2 linked regions of the Embleya scabrispora genome follow. The protein of the gene in region 1 interacts with the protein of each later gene in a pairwise test. Links are inferred from orthologs where the notes say so. Each region holds a gene or a part of one and is shown on either strand. Other genes may lie near its edges. The genes, in order: ligA and leuS.

The links.
Region 2: the proteins of ligA (region 1) and leuS interact in binary tests that used the Escherichia coli proteins (3 or more experiments, as listed by UniProt). The link is inferred for Embleya scabrispora from one-to-one orthologs.

What each region holds. Positions count from the first base shown.
Region 1 is NZ_MWQN01000001.1:2,008,309-2,016,606, forward strand. What follows is about bases 3,620-6,602. They hold ligA (NAD-dependent DNA ligase LigA), read left to right. Parts: upstream 3,620-3,995; coding sequence 3,996-6,209; downstream 6,210-6,602. Other genes in these bases: B4N89_RS08730 (methionine synthase), read left to right, coding at 3,620-3,948; B4N89_RS08740 (putative bifunctional diguanylate cyclase/phosphodiesterase), read left to right, coding at 6,343-6,602. In the rest of the region: B4N89_RS08715 (TetR/AcrR family transcriptional regulator), read right to left, coding at 1-554; B4N89_RS08720 (NADPH-dependent FMN reductase), read left to right, coding at 710-1,306; B4N89_RS08725 (MDR family MFS transporter), read left to right, coding at 1,362-2,870; more of B4N89_RS08730, read left to right, coding at 2,938-3,619; more of B4N89_RS08740, read left to right, coding at 6,603-8,298. UniProt on the Escherichia coli protein: DNA ligase that catalyzes the formation of phosphodiester linkages between 5'-phosphoryl and 3'-hydroxyl groups in double-stranded DNA using NAD as a coenzyme and as the energy source for the reaction.
Region 2 is NZ_MWQN01000001.1:4,612,875-4,621,654, forward strand. What follows is about bases 3,374-6,838. They hold leuS (leucine--tRNA ligase), read left to right. Parts: upstream 3,374-3,737; coding sequence 3,738-6,638; downstream 6,639-6,838. Other genes in these bases: B4N89_RS20425 (lysoplasmalogenase), read left to right, coding at 3,374-3,493. In the rest of the region: B4N89_RS20405 (rhomboid-like protein), read left to right, coding at 1-327; B4N89_RS20415 (epoxide hydrolase family protein), read right to left, coding at 499-1,665; B4N89_RS20420 (helix-turn-helix transcriptional regulator), read left to right, coding at 1,728-2,705; more of B4N89_RS20425, read left to right, coding at 2,849-3,373; B4N89_RS20435 (hypothetical protein), read left to right, coding at 6,872-7,648; B4N89_RS20440 (DegV family protein), read left to right, coding at 7,849-8,694.

The sequences.
Region 1 (8,298 bases):
GCGGCCGTGCGGCCATGGACGTACGATCCGACCGCCTCGACGGCGGCCATCGCCTCGTCGGCGGACAACCCGGCCTCCGCCAGTTCGCGCAGGCCCCACTCGGCCACCGCCATCCGGTTCGGGGTCGGGGCGACCGCCGCCCGGGCCGACGGCAGCCGTACCAACCACGGGTGGCGCAGCACCAGTTCGCGCGTGTTCACCGCCGGGTCCCGCAGCGCCGCCCGCCACCCCGCGCCCGGCTGCGGCGCAACCAGTTCGCCGTAGGCGCGGTCGACCATCAGCTCCAACAGGTCGTCCTTGCCCGACACATACCGATAGGCCGCCATCGGCGCGACGCCCAACTCGGTCGCCAGCCGCCGCATCGTCACCGCCTCGATGCCCTCGGCGTCGGCGATCCCGACGGCGACCTCGGCGATGCGCTCCGGCGTCAGCACGGCACGGGCGGCCGGGGCCGGGGCGGCCAGTCGCGCCCACAGGGAGGTGCGCGGCGCGGCGACGTCCGGGGCACCCGCCCCCGCCTCGGCCGGAGGCGACTTCTTCTTCTTGCCGGCCATGGCGACGGCTCCTTCCGGGACGTACGACGCTCTGTTGTGCGTACGGATGTGTACAACGTATCAGGAGTGGACGGCGTACACCCTTCTGTGTACGTTGTATTTCGATCGATACGACGTACACATCCATGCAAGTGATCGAGCACCCTGGAGTCCCCATGTCCTCCGCCCCCCTGCGCCTCGCCGTCCTGGTCGGCAGCACCCGCGAAGGCCGCTTCGCCCCCACCGTCGCCGGGTGGATCCGTGACCGTGCCGCCGCCCGGGACGATCTCGGCCTCGACGTCGATGTCGTCGACCTCGTCGAGACGCCGCTGCCCACCGTGTTCCCGGCCTTCGGGCAGCCGCCGGCGGCCGATACCGTCGCGTTGCTCGCCGAGGTGTCACCCCGGCTCGCCGCCGCCGACGCGTTCGTGGTCGTGACCCCGGAGTACAACCACAGCTTTCCGGCGGCGCTGAAGAACGCCATCGACTGGCACGGCCCGGAGTGGCACGCCAAGCCGGTCGGCTTCGTGTCCTACGGCGGCCTCTCCGGCGGTCTGCGTGCGGTCGAGCAACTGCGGGTCGTGCTGGCCGAGTTGCACGCCGTCACCGTCCGGGACACGGTCAGCTTCCACGGGCACTGGGACAAGTTCGACGCCGACGGCGACGCGATCGATCCGGCCGCGAACGCCGCCGCCGACGCCATGCTCGACCGCCTCGCCTGGTGGGCGCACGCCCTGCGCGACGCGAAGGCGGCCCGCCCGTACGCGGCCTGACCCACGTCACACCATCCGCAGCGCACCCCATCCGAACCACGCCCCGGGGGCACCCATGCAATCCGACACCGCGCCGCCCGACCGGATCCCCCTGGCCGTCCTCGGCCCCATCCTCGGCATGTTCCTGGGCATGCTCGACGGCACCATCGTCGGCACCGCCCTGCCCACCATTGTCGGCGACCTCGGCGGCCTGGATCGGCTCTCCTGGGTGGTCACCGCCTACCTGCTCGCCGCCGCGGCGACCACGCCCATCTGGGGCAAAATGGGTGACCTGTACGGCCGCAAGGGCACCTTCGCGGCCGCGATCGGCGTCTTCCTGGTCGGCTCGATGGCGTCCGGCCTGGCCCGGGACATGAACGAGCTGATCGTCTTCCGGGCCGTCCAGGGCCTGGGCGCCGGCGGTCTGATGGTCGGCGCGTTCGCGCTGATCGGCGTACTCGTCCCGCCGCGCCAGAGCGGCCGCGTACAGTCGCTCTTCGGCGCGATCATGCCGATCGCCCTGGTCGGCGGGCCGCTGCTCGGCGGCTTCCTGACCGATCACCTGGATTGGCGCTGGGCGTTCTACGTCAACGTCCCGGTCGGCCTCCTGGCGCTCGCCGTCGTCGGCCTCGGCATCCGCGTCGAGCATGTGCGGATCAAGGCCCGCATCGACATCGCCGGCGCCGCCCTGCTCACCACCGGGATCGTCGCACTCACCCTGCTCGCGGGCTGGGCCGGCACCTCCCACGCCTGGACCTCGCCGCGGATCCTCGGCCTCGCCGCCCTCACCGTCGTCGCGCTCGCCTGCTTCGTCCCGGTCGAGCGGCGCGCGGTGGAGCCGATCATCCCGCCCCGGCTGTTCGCCGACCGCAACTTCACCCTTGCCCAGGTGCTGAGCTTCCTGGTCGGCGCGGTGATGATGGCCGCGATGAACTACCTCCCGCAATACATGCAGTTCGTCCGGGAGACCTCGCCGACCGCCGGCGGCCTGCTGCTCCTGCCGCTGATGTTCGGCATGCTCGGCGTACAGATCGCCACCGGGCGGCTGATCGGCCGCAACGGGCGCTACCGGCTGTATCCGATCCTGGGCGGCGCGGTGATGGTCGTCGGCGCGCTCGCCCTGCTCGGGCTGCGCGTGGACACTCCGACCGCCGTCGCCTCGGCGCTCACCGCGGTGGTCGGGATCGGCGTCGGCTTCGTCATGCAGAGCACCATGCTGATCACCATGAACAGCGCCGACCGCCGCGACCTGGGGGCGGCGAGCGGCACCGCCACGCTGACCCGCACCATCGGCGGCTCGCTCGGCGTCGCGCTGCTCGGCTCGGTGTACGCCCGCCGCCTGGACGGGGACACCCCCGCGGCCCCGCGCGAGCTGCCCGCCGCCGCCCGGGACACCTTCCACGCGGCGGTCACCGCCGGCCTGCACGGCGTGGCGATCGGGCTCGCGATCCTGTCCGCGCTCGCGTTCGCGGTGTCCTGGCTGGTCCGCGAGGTCCCGCTGCGCGGCGCGCCCGAGGAGCCGGCCGCGCCCGCGTCGGCCGAGCCCGTCACGGCGTCCGCCGGGGTCCGGGACACGTCGAACTAAGCTTCCGGGCGTGGACACCCCAGAACGCACTTTTCCCTGGTCACCCGGCGCCACCGGGATCGGTTCGATGCCCGGGAGCAACATCCGCGAGACGGTCGAGATGACACTCGAACTGCTGCCCGACCTGCCGCACCTGCCGGAGCTGCCGGCGCGTGGGCCGGGCACCGATCTGACCGGGCGCTCGGCCGGGCTGCTGGTCGACCTGTACACCGACGTACAGCCCTCCGGATGGCGCTTCGTGGACCGCCCGGGACGCGACCACCGCCGGGCCCGCTCGTATCTGAGCGAGGACCTGGACGCGCTGGAGGAGTTCACGCAGGGCTACACCGGCCCGCTCAAGGTCCAGGTCGCGGGCCCGTGGACGCTGGCCGCCACGATCGAACTCGGGCACGGCGACAAGGCGTTGGCCGACCCGGGCGCCTGCCGCGACCTGGCCGTCTCGCTCGGCGAGGGCATCCGGCTGCACCTGGCGGAGGTGGCCCGCCGCATCCCCGGGGCGAGCCTGCTGCTCCAGCTGGACGAGCCGGCGCTGCTCGGGGTGATCTCCGGCGAGGTGCCGACCGCGAGCGGGTTCGGTCGGTTGCGGGCGGTGGACAAGGCGGTGGTCCGGGACACGCTGCGGGACGTGATCGCGGCGGCCGGGACGCCGACCATCGTGCACTCCTGCGCGCCGGGCATCCCGATCACCCTGCTGCGCCAGGCCGGCGTGGTGGGCGTGTCGCTGGACATGTCGTTGCTGGGCGAGGCCCAGGACGAGTCGATCGGCGAGGCGATCGAGGCGGGCATGCGACTGTTCGCCGGCGTGGTGCCGAGCCTGCCCGCCGAACCGGCATCCGCCGAGGCCACGCCCGGTGTGGGAGCGCGGCCACTGTCCGACCCGCCCGGTACCGTCAGGTCTGTCGGAACGTTGTGGAACAGGCTCGGTTTCCCGCCGGAGTCGCTGGTCGAAGCCGTCGTGGTGACCCCCACGTGTGGCCTCGCCGGTGCCTCTCCGGCCTACGCCCGAGCGGCCCTGTCACACAGCGTTGCTGCCGGCCGGGTGCTTCGGGACGACCCCGAGAGCGCCATGCGGGCGTAGACGTACCGCAGTCCGAATTCGAACTGGTGGCGCTGGAGGGCGACGACGTGGCTGGTGCGACGACCGGAGTGGACGAGATCCCGGCCGAGGTGCGCGAACGCGCCGCGACGCTCGCCCGTGAGCTGGAGGAGCACCGCTTCCGCTACTACGTGAAGGACGCGCCGGTCGTCAGCGACGGCGAGTTCGACGCGCTGATGCGGGAGCTGGAGGCGATCGAGGAGGAGTATCCGGCGCTGCGCACGCCGGATTCGCCGACCCAGAAGGTCGGCGGGACCTACTCGACCGACTTCGCCTCGGTCGACCACCTGGAGCGCCTGCTCAGCCTCGACAACGCGATGAACGAGGAAGAGCTCGACGAGTGGGACGACCGCCTGGTCCGCGAGCTGGGCACGGGGACGTTCCACTACCTGTGCGAGCTGAAGATCGACGGGCTGGCGATCAACCTCCTGTACGAGAACGGTCGCCTGGTTCGGGCGTTGACGCGCGGAGACGGCCGCACCGGCGAGGACGTCACGCCGAACATCCGCACCATCGCCGAGATCCCGTCCCGGCTGCGGGACGACGGCGGGCACGACGTACCCGAGCTGGTCGAGATCCGGGGCGAGGTCTTCTTCCCCATCGAGAAGTTCGACGAGCTCAACGAGCGCCTGGTGGCGGCCGGTGAGAAGCCGTTCGCCAATCCGCGCAACGCCGCCGCCGGATCGTTGCGGCAGAAGGACCCGCGCGTGACCGCGTCGCGTCCGCTGCACATGATCGTGCACGGCATCGGTGCCCGGCGGGGCTTCGAGATCGACTGCCAGTCGCACGCGTACGAGCGCCTGCACGCGTGGGGGTTGCCGACCGCTCGGCACAACAAGGTGGTCGACACGATCGAGGAAGTGAAGGAGTTCGTCCGCTACTTCGGCGAGCACCGCAACTCGGTCGAGCACGAGATCGACGGCATCGTGATCAAGGTCGACGAGATCCCGATCCAGGGTCGGCTGGGTGCCACCTCCAAGGCGCCGCGCTGGGCGATCGCGTTCAAGTACCCGCCACAGGAGGTCAACACCAAGCTGCTCGACATCGAGGTGGGCGTCGGGCGCACCGGGCGGGTGACGCCGTTCGCGGTGATGGAGCCGGTCACCGTGGCGGGCTCCGTGGTGGCCCGGGCGACGCTGCACAACCAGCAGGTGGTCAAGGCCAAGGGCGTACTCATCGGCGACACGATCGTGCTGCGCAAGGCCGGTGACGTGATCCCCGAGATCCTGGGCCCGGTGGCGGATCTGCGCGACGGCAGTGAGCGCGAGTTCGAGATGCCCACCACGTGCCCCGAGTGCGGGACCGAGCTGCGCGCGATGAAGGAGGGCGACATCGATCTGCGCTGCCCGAACGCGCGGTCGTGTCCGGCCCAGTTGCGTGAGCGGATCTTCTACCTCGCGGGCCGCAAGGCGTTCGACATCGAGGCGCTCGGCTACGAGACGGCGGCGGCGCTGACCCGGCCCGCCGCGGGTCCGTCCGTGCTGGCGACCGAGGCCGACCTGTTCGACCTGACCGCCGAGCAGCTGCGCGACGTGCAGATGTGGCGCAAGGTCAACCGCAAGGGCGCGGCCGAGGACGAGAAGGAACTCGTCCCCTACTTCTGGTCGAAGGCCACCTACGACAAGGAGGGCAACGTCAAGAAGCCCTCCGAGCCGAAGGCCAATACGCTCAAGCTGATCGAACAGCTGGAGAAGGCCAAGACCCAGCCGCTGTGGCGTGTCCTCACCGCACTGTGCATCCGCCACGTCAGCGACACCACCGCCCGCGCGATCACCGGCGGCTTCCACGACCTCGACCGGCTCGGCGCCGCGTCCGAGGAGGAGATCGCCGCGGTCGACGGCGTCGGCCCGATCATCGCCGGTGCGGTGGTCGAATGGTTCGCCGAGGACTGGCACCGGGAGATCGTCGAGAAGTGGCGCGCCGCCGGGGTCCGGCTCGCCGAGGAGGGGGCCGACGAGGAGAAGCCGCCCGGCCTGCTTGACGGGATTGTGACGGTCGTCACCGGAACTCTCGCCGGCTACACCCGGGACAGCTCCAAGGAGGCTCTGGAGCAGCGCGGCGCCAAGGTGACGGGTTCGGTCTCCAAGAAGACCGACTTCGTCGTCGTGGGCGACAATCCGGGCTCCAAATACGACAAGGCAGTGCAACTGGGTCTGCCGATCCTGGACGACGAGGGCTTCGCGGTTCTGCTCGCCGACGGGGCGAAGGCGGCCCTCGCGTGGGCGGCCGAGCGCGCCGGCTGATAACCCTCCCTAGTCGTGCCGGAACGACCTACCCTGGGCACGAGCTTGCCCCACCCGGGGGGCTCGGTGCCCCACAGGCGTACCCGTCCCGGCGCCCGGGATGCCGTCCGACGAGGCCGCAGGGAGCAGGCGCATGGGTCGGATCGGCAGGACGGACCTGTCGCGACTGGCACGACCGCGCGCGTTCTTCATCCATACCGGGATCGTCGCGCTGGCGGGCGTGCTCGCGCTCGTCGTCCCGCCCACGACGAATCTGATCGACGGCCGCAGTCCGGTCCCGGCGACCCCGGGCGTGTGGATCATGCTCGCCCTGGTGTCGATCGACGGGGTCTACACGGCGATGACGCGCCGGGGGTTGTACATCCCCGGCGCGATGCCGTCGATCGCCATCACGTTCGGTCTGCTGCTCGTGCACGGGTGGCAGGTCGCGGCGCTGTGGCAGACCGTCCCGGTCCTGGTGTCCGGGCTGCTCCGGGGTGATTCGTGGTGGCGGATCGGCTACACCGTGGGCCATTACGTGCTGGGTTTCCTGGCCGCCGACGCGGTGCTCGGGGTGTTCGGGATGGATCCGGGGCCGGACTCCGCCCGGGCGCTGCACGTGGTCGACTTCCCCGTGGTCGCGCTGGCCGGCCTGGCGATGTCGGCCGTCTCGCAGACCTCGGGCTGGTTGACCAGGGCGAATTGGCGCGGGGTCAGCGTGCTTTCGCTGGCCCGCATGGAGATTCGGGCCCGCGCCGTCTCGCACGGCGCGCTGATCGGACTGTCCCCGCTGATCGCTGTCATCTGCGCCGAACAGCCTTGGCTGCTCCCGCTGTTCGTGGTCCCGCTGCACACCCTCTACCGCAGCACGATGGTCCGCTTCGACCGCGAGCAGGAGTCGCGGCACGACGCGCTCACCGGGCTGCCGAATCGGCGCCTGCTGCTGGAGCGCGGCGAGGAGGCGCTGGGTCGGGTCGGCGGCCGTGGTGGCCGGGTCGCCCTGTTGCTGCTCGACCTGCATCGGTTCCACGAGGTCAACGACACGCTGGGGCACGTCGCGGGTGATCGGCTGCTCCAGCAGGTCGGCGCGCGACTGGCCACGCTGGTCCGTCCCGGGGACACGGTGGCCCGACTCGGCGGTGACGAATTCGCGCTGCTGTTGCCGGGGTTGGACATGGGCACCGACCGGCTCACCGCGCAGGAGGTGGTCCTGGGGCTGGCCCATCGCATCGTCGACCGGCTCGGGGAGCCGTTCGATCTGGACGAGTTGACCCTGGACGTGGAGGCCAGCGTCGGCGTGGCGATCTTCCCCGACCATGCCTCCGACGTGCTGGGATTGCTGCAATTCGCCGACGTGGCCATGTACTTGGCCAAACGCTCGCGCAGCGGGGTGGAACTGTACGACGACACGCGCGACGTGAACACGCGGGACAAGCTGCTGCTGCTCGGCGACCTGCGGCGGGCCTTGGACAACCACGAGGTCGAGCTGCATTATCAGCCGAAGATTCGGCTCGCGGACGGTCGGGTGGACGGCTGCGAGGCGCTGGTGCGGTGGCGGCATCCGACCAGGGGGCAGGTTTCCCCCGAGGAGTTCGTGTTGCTCGCCGAGCAGACCGGCCTGATGCCCCGGCTCACCCGCTACGTGGTCGACGTCGCGCTCGACCAGGTCGCACGCTGGCATGTGGAGGGCATCGACGTCACGGTCGCGGTGAACATCTCCGCGCGCGACATCCACGTGCCCTCGTTCGCCGACTCGGTGGCCGCCGGATTGCGCGAACACGACGTCGCGGCGGGGGCGTTACAGCTGGAGATCACCGAGCGGGTGCTCCTGGAGGAACCGCAACGCGCGGCCGAGTCGCTGGACGCGCTGCGCCGGCTGGGCGTGCGGTTGTCGCTCGACGACTTCGGGACCGGCTACTCCTCGCTCGTACACCTCCGGCACATCCCGGTCAGCGAGATCAAGATCGACCGCTCGTTCGTGGCGCGGTTGACGATGAACGAGGAGGACGCGGCGATCGTCTGCTCGATCGTGCAATTGGCCCACTCGTTGGGTTTGCGGGTGGTCGCCGAGGGCGTCGAGGACGAGGCCACCTACCAGCGCCTGCGCGAA
Region 2 (8,780 bases), 2.6 Mb from region 1 along the record:
AAGGGCGCGATCAGGGCGGGGCGACTGCCGGAGAAGATCGCGTTCGCCACCGACGTGGGAGTCAGCTACGTCGAGGTCGGCTCGTGCGTCGCGGCGGTGCTGATCATGACCGGCTGGGTCCGCCTGGCGGGAGCCGCGGTGCTGTTCGTCTGGGTCGTCCTGCCGGTGATCGTGGACCACAGCATCTGGGACTTCGGGCACCTGTACGCGGCGATGAGCGGCCTCGCCGCCGCGATCGTGCTGCGCCTGGCCGGGCCGCTGCGCACCCCGCCGCCGCTCAAACCACCCTTGGTCGTGAGCACGGTGACCGACCGGGTAGACTCGTAACGTATTCGCGCGGGGCTGTAGCTCAGTTGGTAGAGCGCTTGCATGGCATGCAAGAGGTCCGGAGTTCAATTCTCCGTAGCTCCACATCGCGTCGAAGGCCGCTTTCCGAACCGGGAGGCGGCCTTCGGCCGTTTCGGACTCCGCGCGCCCAGCCTGCATGTTCGTCGGCACCTATCGGACCAGGCTCGCGAAGAACTCCCGGACGTCGCCGATCAGCAACTCCGGCTGCTCCAGCGACAGGAAGTTGCCGCCGCGCTCGAACTCGGTCCAGCGCACCACGTGGTGGTCGCGCTCGGCGAACCGGCGGATCGCCACGTCCGACGGCAGCGCGACCGCCACCGCCGTCGGTACGGTGCCGCGCTCCTTCGGCGCCCACGCGCCCTGGTCGTGCGCCATCTCGTAGTAGAGGTTGGCCGAGGATCCGGCGGTGCCGGTGAACCAGTACACGCTGACGTTGGTCAGCAGGGTGTCCCGGTCCACCGCGTCCTCGGGCAGCGCGCTCGCGGTGTCCGTCCACTCCTTGAACTTCTCCACGATCCACGCGAGCTGGCCGACGGGCGAGTCGTGCAGCCCGAAGGCGAGCGTCTGCGGTCGGGTCGACTGGATCGCGTTGAACCCCATTTTGTCGTTGCGGAACTCCTGGAGCCGGGCGAGCCTGGTCTGCTCGCCCTCGGTCAGCCCGGCGAAGTCGGCCGGGTCCTCGGACGGGAAGGTGACCAGGCCGTTGACGTGGATCCCGAGCACGTGGTCGGGAGCGATCCGACCCATCTCGGCCGCGATCCACGCACCGCCGCCGTTGCCCTGTACGCCGTAGCGCGCATAACCCAGGCGGGCCATCAACTCGGTGAACGCGCCCGCGATCCGGCCGGTGGTCCAGCCGGGGCCGGACAGCGGGCCGGAGAAGCCGACGCCGGGGGTGTCGGTGACCACGATGTGGAAGTCGCGCGACAGCGGCTCGATCACGTCGACGAACTGGACGAACGAGCCCGGCCAGTCGTGGATCAGCAGCAGCGCCGGGGCGTCGGCCCGATCGGAGCGTACGTGCGCGAAGTGCACGTCCTGGCCGTCGATCCGGGTGACGAACTGCGGGAAGGCGTTGAGCCGCGCCTCGGCCTCGCGCCAGTCGAACCCGTCTGCCCAGTAGGCGGCCAGGTCCCGGAGGTAATCCGTCGGCACCCCGCGCGACCAGGCGGGCACGCCAGGCACGTCGGCGGCCCAGCGGGTGCGGGCCAGTCGGTTGCGCAGGTCGTCGAGATCGGCCTGCGGGATCTCGATCCGGAAGGGACGGATCGTGGTGTCGGCGGCGGTCTCGGCTGCGGTGCTGCTGCTGTTCTCCATGAGAAGAAGACTAGGATCGAATTAGGAACACTACGATCCTATCGAGGCGGCACGCTGAGAAAATGTTGGAAACCTCCGCGCGGTTGCTGCGCCTGCTGTCCCTGCTCCAGACACCTCGTGAATGGCCCGGCTCGGAACTGGCCGAACGACTCGGCGTGACCGGTCGCACGATCCGCAAGGACGTCGACCGGCTGCGCGAACTCGGTTATCCCGTCGACGCCTCCCGCGGCTCCACCGGCGGCTATCGGCTCGCCGCCGGTGCCGCGATGCCGCCGCTGCTGCTGACCGACGACGAGGCGGTCGCGGTCACCGTCGGCCTGACCACCGTCGCCCGAGGCGCGATGGCGGGCATGGAGGAGACCTCGGTACAGGCCCTGGCCAAGCTCGAACAGGTGCTGCCCGCGCGTCTGCGCCGCCGGGTGCGCGCGTTGCAGCGCTACGCGGTGTCGGTGCCCGCGGATCGGCCCGACACGAGGGTGGACACCGAGGTGCTCACCGTCCTGGTCGCGGCCTGCCGGGACCGCGAGCGGCTGCGCCTGGACTACCTCGACCACGCCGGCGCGGCCACGCGGCGCACGGTCGAGCCGCAGCGGGTGGTCAACTGGGGGCGCCGCTGGTATCTGGTCGCCTGGGACGTGGACCGCGACGCCTGGCGCACCTTCCGGGTCGACCGGCTCATCCCGCGCACTCCCACCGGGCCGAGGTTCGCGCCGCGTGAGGATCCGGAGGGCGACGCGGCGCGGTACGTCGCGGGCAAGGTCTCGGCAGCCGCCTGGCGATACCGCGCCAGGGTGCTGGTGCACGCGCCCGCGGCCGAGGTGCTGGAGCGGATCAATCCGGCCGTGGGCACCGTCGAGGTGGTCGACGCGCACACCTGCGTGCTGGACACCGGCGCCGACTCGCTCGACACCCTGGCCGTGCACCTGGGCCTGCTCGGCCACGACTTCGACGTCACCGAGCCCCCGGAACTCGTCGCCCACCTGCGCGCCTTGACCACCCGCTACGCCCGCTCGACGCCGCCGGAGGAGGCGGGGGCGTGAGCACGACGAAGCGGCGAGCCCGGTCGGTTTGTCGCTCCCTGCGGGCACCGGTGATCACGATTGGGGTTTTTCCCGTCACGGTTGCGTGACGGGTCGAACGAGTGGGCGAATGGTCCGGTTTCCGGACAGTAGTGTCGCCGGACGTGACCCTCACCGCAGTACTCGTGCTGGTGCTCGCGAGCCTGCTCGCGGTCGCCGACTGGGTGGCCGTCGCCCGGGAACGACTCCCGCTCGATCGCCTCCTGAAACCCGCGGTGATCTGTGCCCTGATCGTGGTCGTCTGGACGTTCGACGACGTCGACGGGGCACTGCGCGCGCTGTTCAGCGTCGCGCTCGCGTTGTCGCTGGCGCGGGACGTGCTCGCGCCCCGCTGGTTCGCCGGGGCCGTGACCGCCTCGCTGCTCGCACACGGCGTCTACGTCGGCGGCTTCCAGCGCATGGGCTGGTCCTGGTTGTGGGCCGCGGCGGGCATCGTGGTCGTGCTGTTCGCGGCGGGGGCGTACGCGGTCCGGCTGGTCACCGGCGCGCGCGAGACCGCGCCCGCCTACACCGGCATGGTGCCGGTGTACGTCGGCGTCGTGTCGGTGATGGTCGTCGCCGCGGCGGCCACCGGCCGGCCGAGCGCGGTGGCCGGCGCGTTCCTGTTCTACGTCTCCGACACCCTCGTCGCCTGGAACCGGTTCCGCGCCCCGACGCCGTACGCCCCGGTGCTGATCGTCGGCGCCTACCATCTCGCCCAGATCCTGCTGGTGTTGTCGTTGTCCACCGGGCCCGCCCCGGGATTGTGAGCGGCGCGGCCCGGGTGCCGCCCCCGGGCCGACGGCGTCCTGCGGTAACCTGGGGCCATGCGTGCCGTACTGCTGCTTACCGGGCCGCGCTGAGCAGGCCGGGTGGAGACCACTCCCACCCGACTCGGCGCGGCGACCCCTCCTGAGCGAGGGGTCTTTTCGTTTCCAGAACCGACCGTTTCGCGGAAGCGGCCGTAACCGGAGAAGCAGTCGACGGCTGCCCACACCCCGATGGTTGAGGACGATGACCGAGATGACGCAGGGTCCTGCCGGCAACACCGACGCCCCGACCGAGCCCTACCGCTACACCGCCGCCCTGGCCGGTGACATCGAGGCGCGGTGGCAGGACCGCTGGGAGGCCGACGGCACGTTCGAGGCGCCCAACCCGGCCGGCCCGCTGGCCGCGCCGGAGAAGGTCGCCGGGCGGCCCAAGATGATGGTGATGGACATGTTCCCGTACCCCTCGGGTGTGGGCCTGCACGTCGGACACCCGCTGGGCTTCATCGCGACCGACGTCTACGCCCGGTTCAAGCGCATGACCGGCCACAACGTGCTGCACACGCTGGGCTACGACGCCTTCGGCCTGCCCGCCGAGCAGTACGCGGTCCAGACCGGCACCCACCCGCGCGTGACCACCGAGGCGAACATCGCCAACATGCGCCGCCAGCTGCGCCGGCTGGGTCTGGGCCACGACCAGCGCCGGTCGGTGGCCACCACCGACCCGGCGTACTACCGCTGGACGCAGTGGATCTTCCTGCAGATCTTCAACTCCTGGTACGACCCCGAGGCGCCCGGCGCGGACGGCGGCGTCGGGCGGGCGCGGCCGATCGCCGAACTGGTCGAGCAGTTCGAGATGGGCGCGCGGCCCACCCCGGACGGGCGCGTGTGGGCCGACCTGACCGGCACCGAGCGCGCCGCCGTGCTGGACGGGTTCCGCCTGGCGTACGTCTCGCAGGCCCCGGTCAACTGGGCGCCCGGCCTGGGCACCGTGCTGGCCAACGAGGAGGTCACCGCCGACGGTCGCAGCGAGCGCGGCAACTTCCCCGTGTTCAAGGCGAATCTGCGGCAGTGGATGATGCGGATCACCGCGTACTCCGACCGGCTGCTGGCCGACCTGGACAAGCTGGACTGGCCCGAGCCGATCAAGATCATGCAGCGCAACTGGATCGGTCGATCCGAGGGCGCCCGGGTCTCGTTCGCCACCGACGCCGCGCCGATCGAGGTCTTCACCACCCGCCCCGACACGCTGTTCGGCGCCACGTACATGGTGCTGGCGCCGGAGCACGACCTGGTCGACACGATCGTGGCCGACGCGTGGCCCGAGGGCATCCCGGCGGTCTGGACGGGCGGCGCGGCCACGCCGGCCGACGCGATCGCCGCGTACCGCCGGTTCGCCCAGTCCAAGAGCGACGTCGAACGACAGAGCGAGGGCAAGGACAAGACCGGTGTGTTCACCGGCGCCTACGCGACCAACCCGGTCAACGGCGAGCGGGTGCCGATCTTCATCGCCGACTACGTGCTGATGGGCTACGGCACCGGCGCGATCATGGCCGTCCCGGCGCACGACCACCGCGACTTCGAGTTCGCGCGCGCCTTCGAACTGCCGATCCGGTGTGTGGTCCGGCCGAGCGACGACCGCTCGATCGAGGACACCACCGACTGGGCCGACGCGTTCGTCTCCTACGACGCGGCGCTGGTGAACAGCACCGGCGAGGGCATCGGCCTGGACGGGCTGGGCGTGGCCGACGCCAAGAAGGCGATCACCGAATGGCTGACCGAGCGCGGCATCGGCGAGGGCACGGTCAACTTCAAGCTGCGCGACTGGCTGTTCTCCCGGCAGCGCTACTGGGGCGAGCCGTTCCCGATCGTGTTCGACGAGGACGGCGTCGCGCACGCGCTGCCCGACTCGATGCTGCCGGTCGAGCTGCCCGAGATCGACGACTACCGCCCGCGCACGTTCGACCCGGACGACGCGGACACCAAGCCCGAGACGCCGCTGTCGCGCAACGCCGACTGGGTGAACGTCACCCTGGACCTGGGCGACGGGCCCAAGCGCTACCGCCGCGAGACCAACACCATGCCCAACTGGGCCGGTTCGTGCTGGTACGAGCTGCGCTACCTGGACCCGACCAACGCCGACGTGCTGGTCGACCCCGAGGTCGAGAAGTATTGGATGGGGCCGCGACACGAGGGCCACACCGGCGGCGTGGACCTGTACGTCGGCGGCGTCGAGCACGCGGTGCTGCACCTGCTGTACTCGCGCTTTTGGCACAAGGTGCTGTTCGACCTGGGCCATGTGTCCTCGTTCGAGCCGTTCCACAAGCTGTTCAACCAGGGCTACATCCAGGCGTTCGCGTACAAGGACGAGCGCGGCGTCTACGTCGAGGCGAGCGAGGTCGAGGAGCGCGACGGCGGCTTCTTCCTGGGTGAGCAGGCGGTCAGCCGCGAGTACGGGAAGATGGGCAAGTCGCTGAAGAACTCGGTGACTCCCGACCAGATGGCCGAGGAGTACGGCGCGGACACGCTGCGCCTGTACGAGATGTCGATGGGCCCGCTGGAGATCTCCCGGCCGTGGGACACGCGCGCGGTGGTCGGTTCGTACCGCTTCCTGCAGCGGCTGTGGCGCAACATCGTGGACGAGCACACCGGCATGCCGACCGTGGTCGACGAGCCGGCCGACGAGGCCACGCTGCGCGCCACCCACAAGGCGATCGACGGCATGCGGCGGGACATGGACGCGCTGCGCTTCAATACCGCCATCGCGAAGGCGATCGAGCTGAACAACGCGCTGGTCAAGCTGCCGGCCGTGCCGCGCGAGATCGCCGAGAAGCTGGTCCTGATGGTCGCGCCGCTGGTGCCGCACGTGGCCGAGGAGCTGTGGTCGCGGCTGGGGCACGGCGACACGGTCACCTACGAGTCGTTCCCGCAGGCGGATCCGGCCTACCTGGTCGAGGACACCGTCACCTGCGTGGTGCAGGTCAAGGGCAAGGTGCGGGCCCGTCTGGAGGTGCCGCCGACGATCGGTGAGGACGAGCTGAAGGCGCTGGCGCTGGCCGATCCGGCGATCGTGGCGGCGCTGGACGGGGCGGGTGTGCGGATGGTGATCGTGAAGCCGCCGAAGCTGGTGAACGTGGTTCCGGCGTAGGGGGTCGGCGATCGGGGTCGGGGTCGGTCGCTCCTTGTGGGGCGGCCGACCCGGCTCACGGCCTGGGCGATCGGGGCTTCGGTGCGGCGATTTCCGGTCGGTGGCGGGGGTGTTTCCGGTCGGTGACGATCGGCCCGGAACGCGGGGTTTTCCCGGCGCGTGCGTAGCGGAGCCTCGCGGCGGGGTTAGTGTGAGTGAATACCTTCCGGCCCCGACCAGGCAGGAGACGCCTCGTGGCCCTCGCCGACGTTCCCGCGCCCACCCACTCGTTGGCCGACGGCGCCGAGACCCTGGGCGTGGTGCTGGGCGCCGGCGTGCTCGCGTGTCTCGTCCTCGTGGGCGTCGTGGTGGGCCTGATCACCATGATGCGGCGCGCGGTGCGGCGCCGGATCGAACTGCACGCGCCGCGCGTGCGCGGCCTGGTCGAGGACGCCGCGTCGAAGGCCCGTTCGTACACGCTCACCGGCGGCGCCGGCGAGGCGGCCCGGATGCGCGGCTCGGTACGCCGTTCGCTCGACCAGACCCGGCGGGTGCTGGAGGCGGGCTACGCGCACGACGCGCAACTCTCCGACGCGGTCGCGCTGCTGCGCCGGCTGGACGAGTTCGCCAAGGCGCTGGACACCGATTTGAAGCTGCTCGAACGCGAGCCGGACCGGACCCGGGTCGACCGCGAACTGCCCGGCCTCAAGGACCGCGCGGACCGCATCGAGCATGCCGCGGCCTCCCTGCGGTGGGCCGTCCAGGACCGCGAACGCCACTTGGGCGAGGACGAGTTGGACCGACTCGGCATCGACGTCGAGCGCGAGGCGGCGGCCTTGCGGGCGTATGCGGAGGAGAGCGGGGCGGGCGGAGCCGGCGGTCCGGGTTCGATGGGGCTGCCGGGTCGCTCGGATGGCTCCGGTCGCTCGGATGGCTCGGATCGCTCCGATCGCTCCGATCGCTCTGGTCGCTCCGATCGCTCTGGTCGCACTGGTCGCTTCGGTCGCTCCGAAAGCAAGCGGCTGACCTGAACACGTGCCGGCGGCGAGCCCCCACGACGGGACGCGTCGGCCGCACCGTGGCGCGCGCCACCCGCGTGCCGGGGCGTGGCATGGTGACCGAAAATTGATGTGTGGTGTCCCGAATCGGCGACCCGACCCCGGGTAGCCCGGGACACCGACCCCGCCCCCCTGTCGTCTCACATCCGGGTGGTTGCCCGCTCATGCCGACGATGCCGACCGATCTCGCCGTGGTCACGGACTCCACGGCCTACCTGCCCGAGGAGCTCGTGGAGCGGCACCGCCTCGTGGTGGTCCCGCTCAAGGTCGTCCTGCGCGGGCGGCCGCTGGACGACGGCGTCGAGGCCACCCCGGCCCAACTCGCCGACGCCCTGCGCCAGCGCCGGATCGTGACCACCTCGCGGCCGGCGCCCGAGACGTTCGCGGAGACCTACCGCGAACTCGCCGAGAAGGGCGCCACGGGCATCGTCTCGATCCACCTCTCCAGCGAACTCTCCGGCACGTACGAGGCGGCGCTACTGGCCGCGCGGGACGCCGAGGTACCGGTGCGGGTGGTGGACTCGCGCACGCTCGGGATGGGGATGGGCTTCGCCGTACTGGCGGCGGCCGAGGCGGCCCGGGACGGCGCCACCCTGGAGGAGGCGGCGATCGCGGCGGAAAAGCGGGCCCAGGCGGCCTCGGCCCTCTTCTACGTCGACACACTCGAATACCTGCGCCGAGGCGGCCGGATCGGCGCGGCGGCGGCCTTCATGGGCACGGCGCTGGCGGTGAAGCCGCTGCTGCACGTGAGCGACGGCTTGGTCGGCCCAATGGAAAAGGTCCGCACATCGGCGCGCGCGATCAGCCGCCTGGAGGAACTGGCGGTCGAACACGCGGGCGCAGGCCCGGTCGACGTCGCCGTACACCACCTGGCCAGCCCGGACCGAGCGGAGGCCCTGGCCGCGCGCCTCCAGGAGCGCCTACCGAACCTGCACGAACTCTTCGTCAGCGAAGTGGGCGCGGTAATCGGCGCCCACGCGGGCCCGGGGTTGCTGGCGGTGGTGGTGTCGCCACGGTGAGGGGCGTGGGCGTGGGCGCGGGCGTGGCGAGGTGGGGTGGGGTAGGCGCGGCGCGTGCTCGGGTAGGCGCGCGGTGCTGGGGTGGG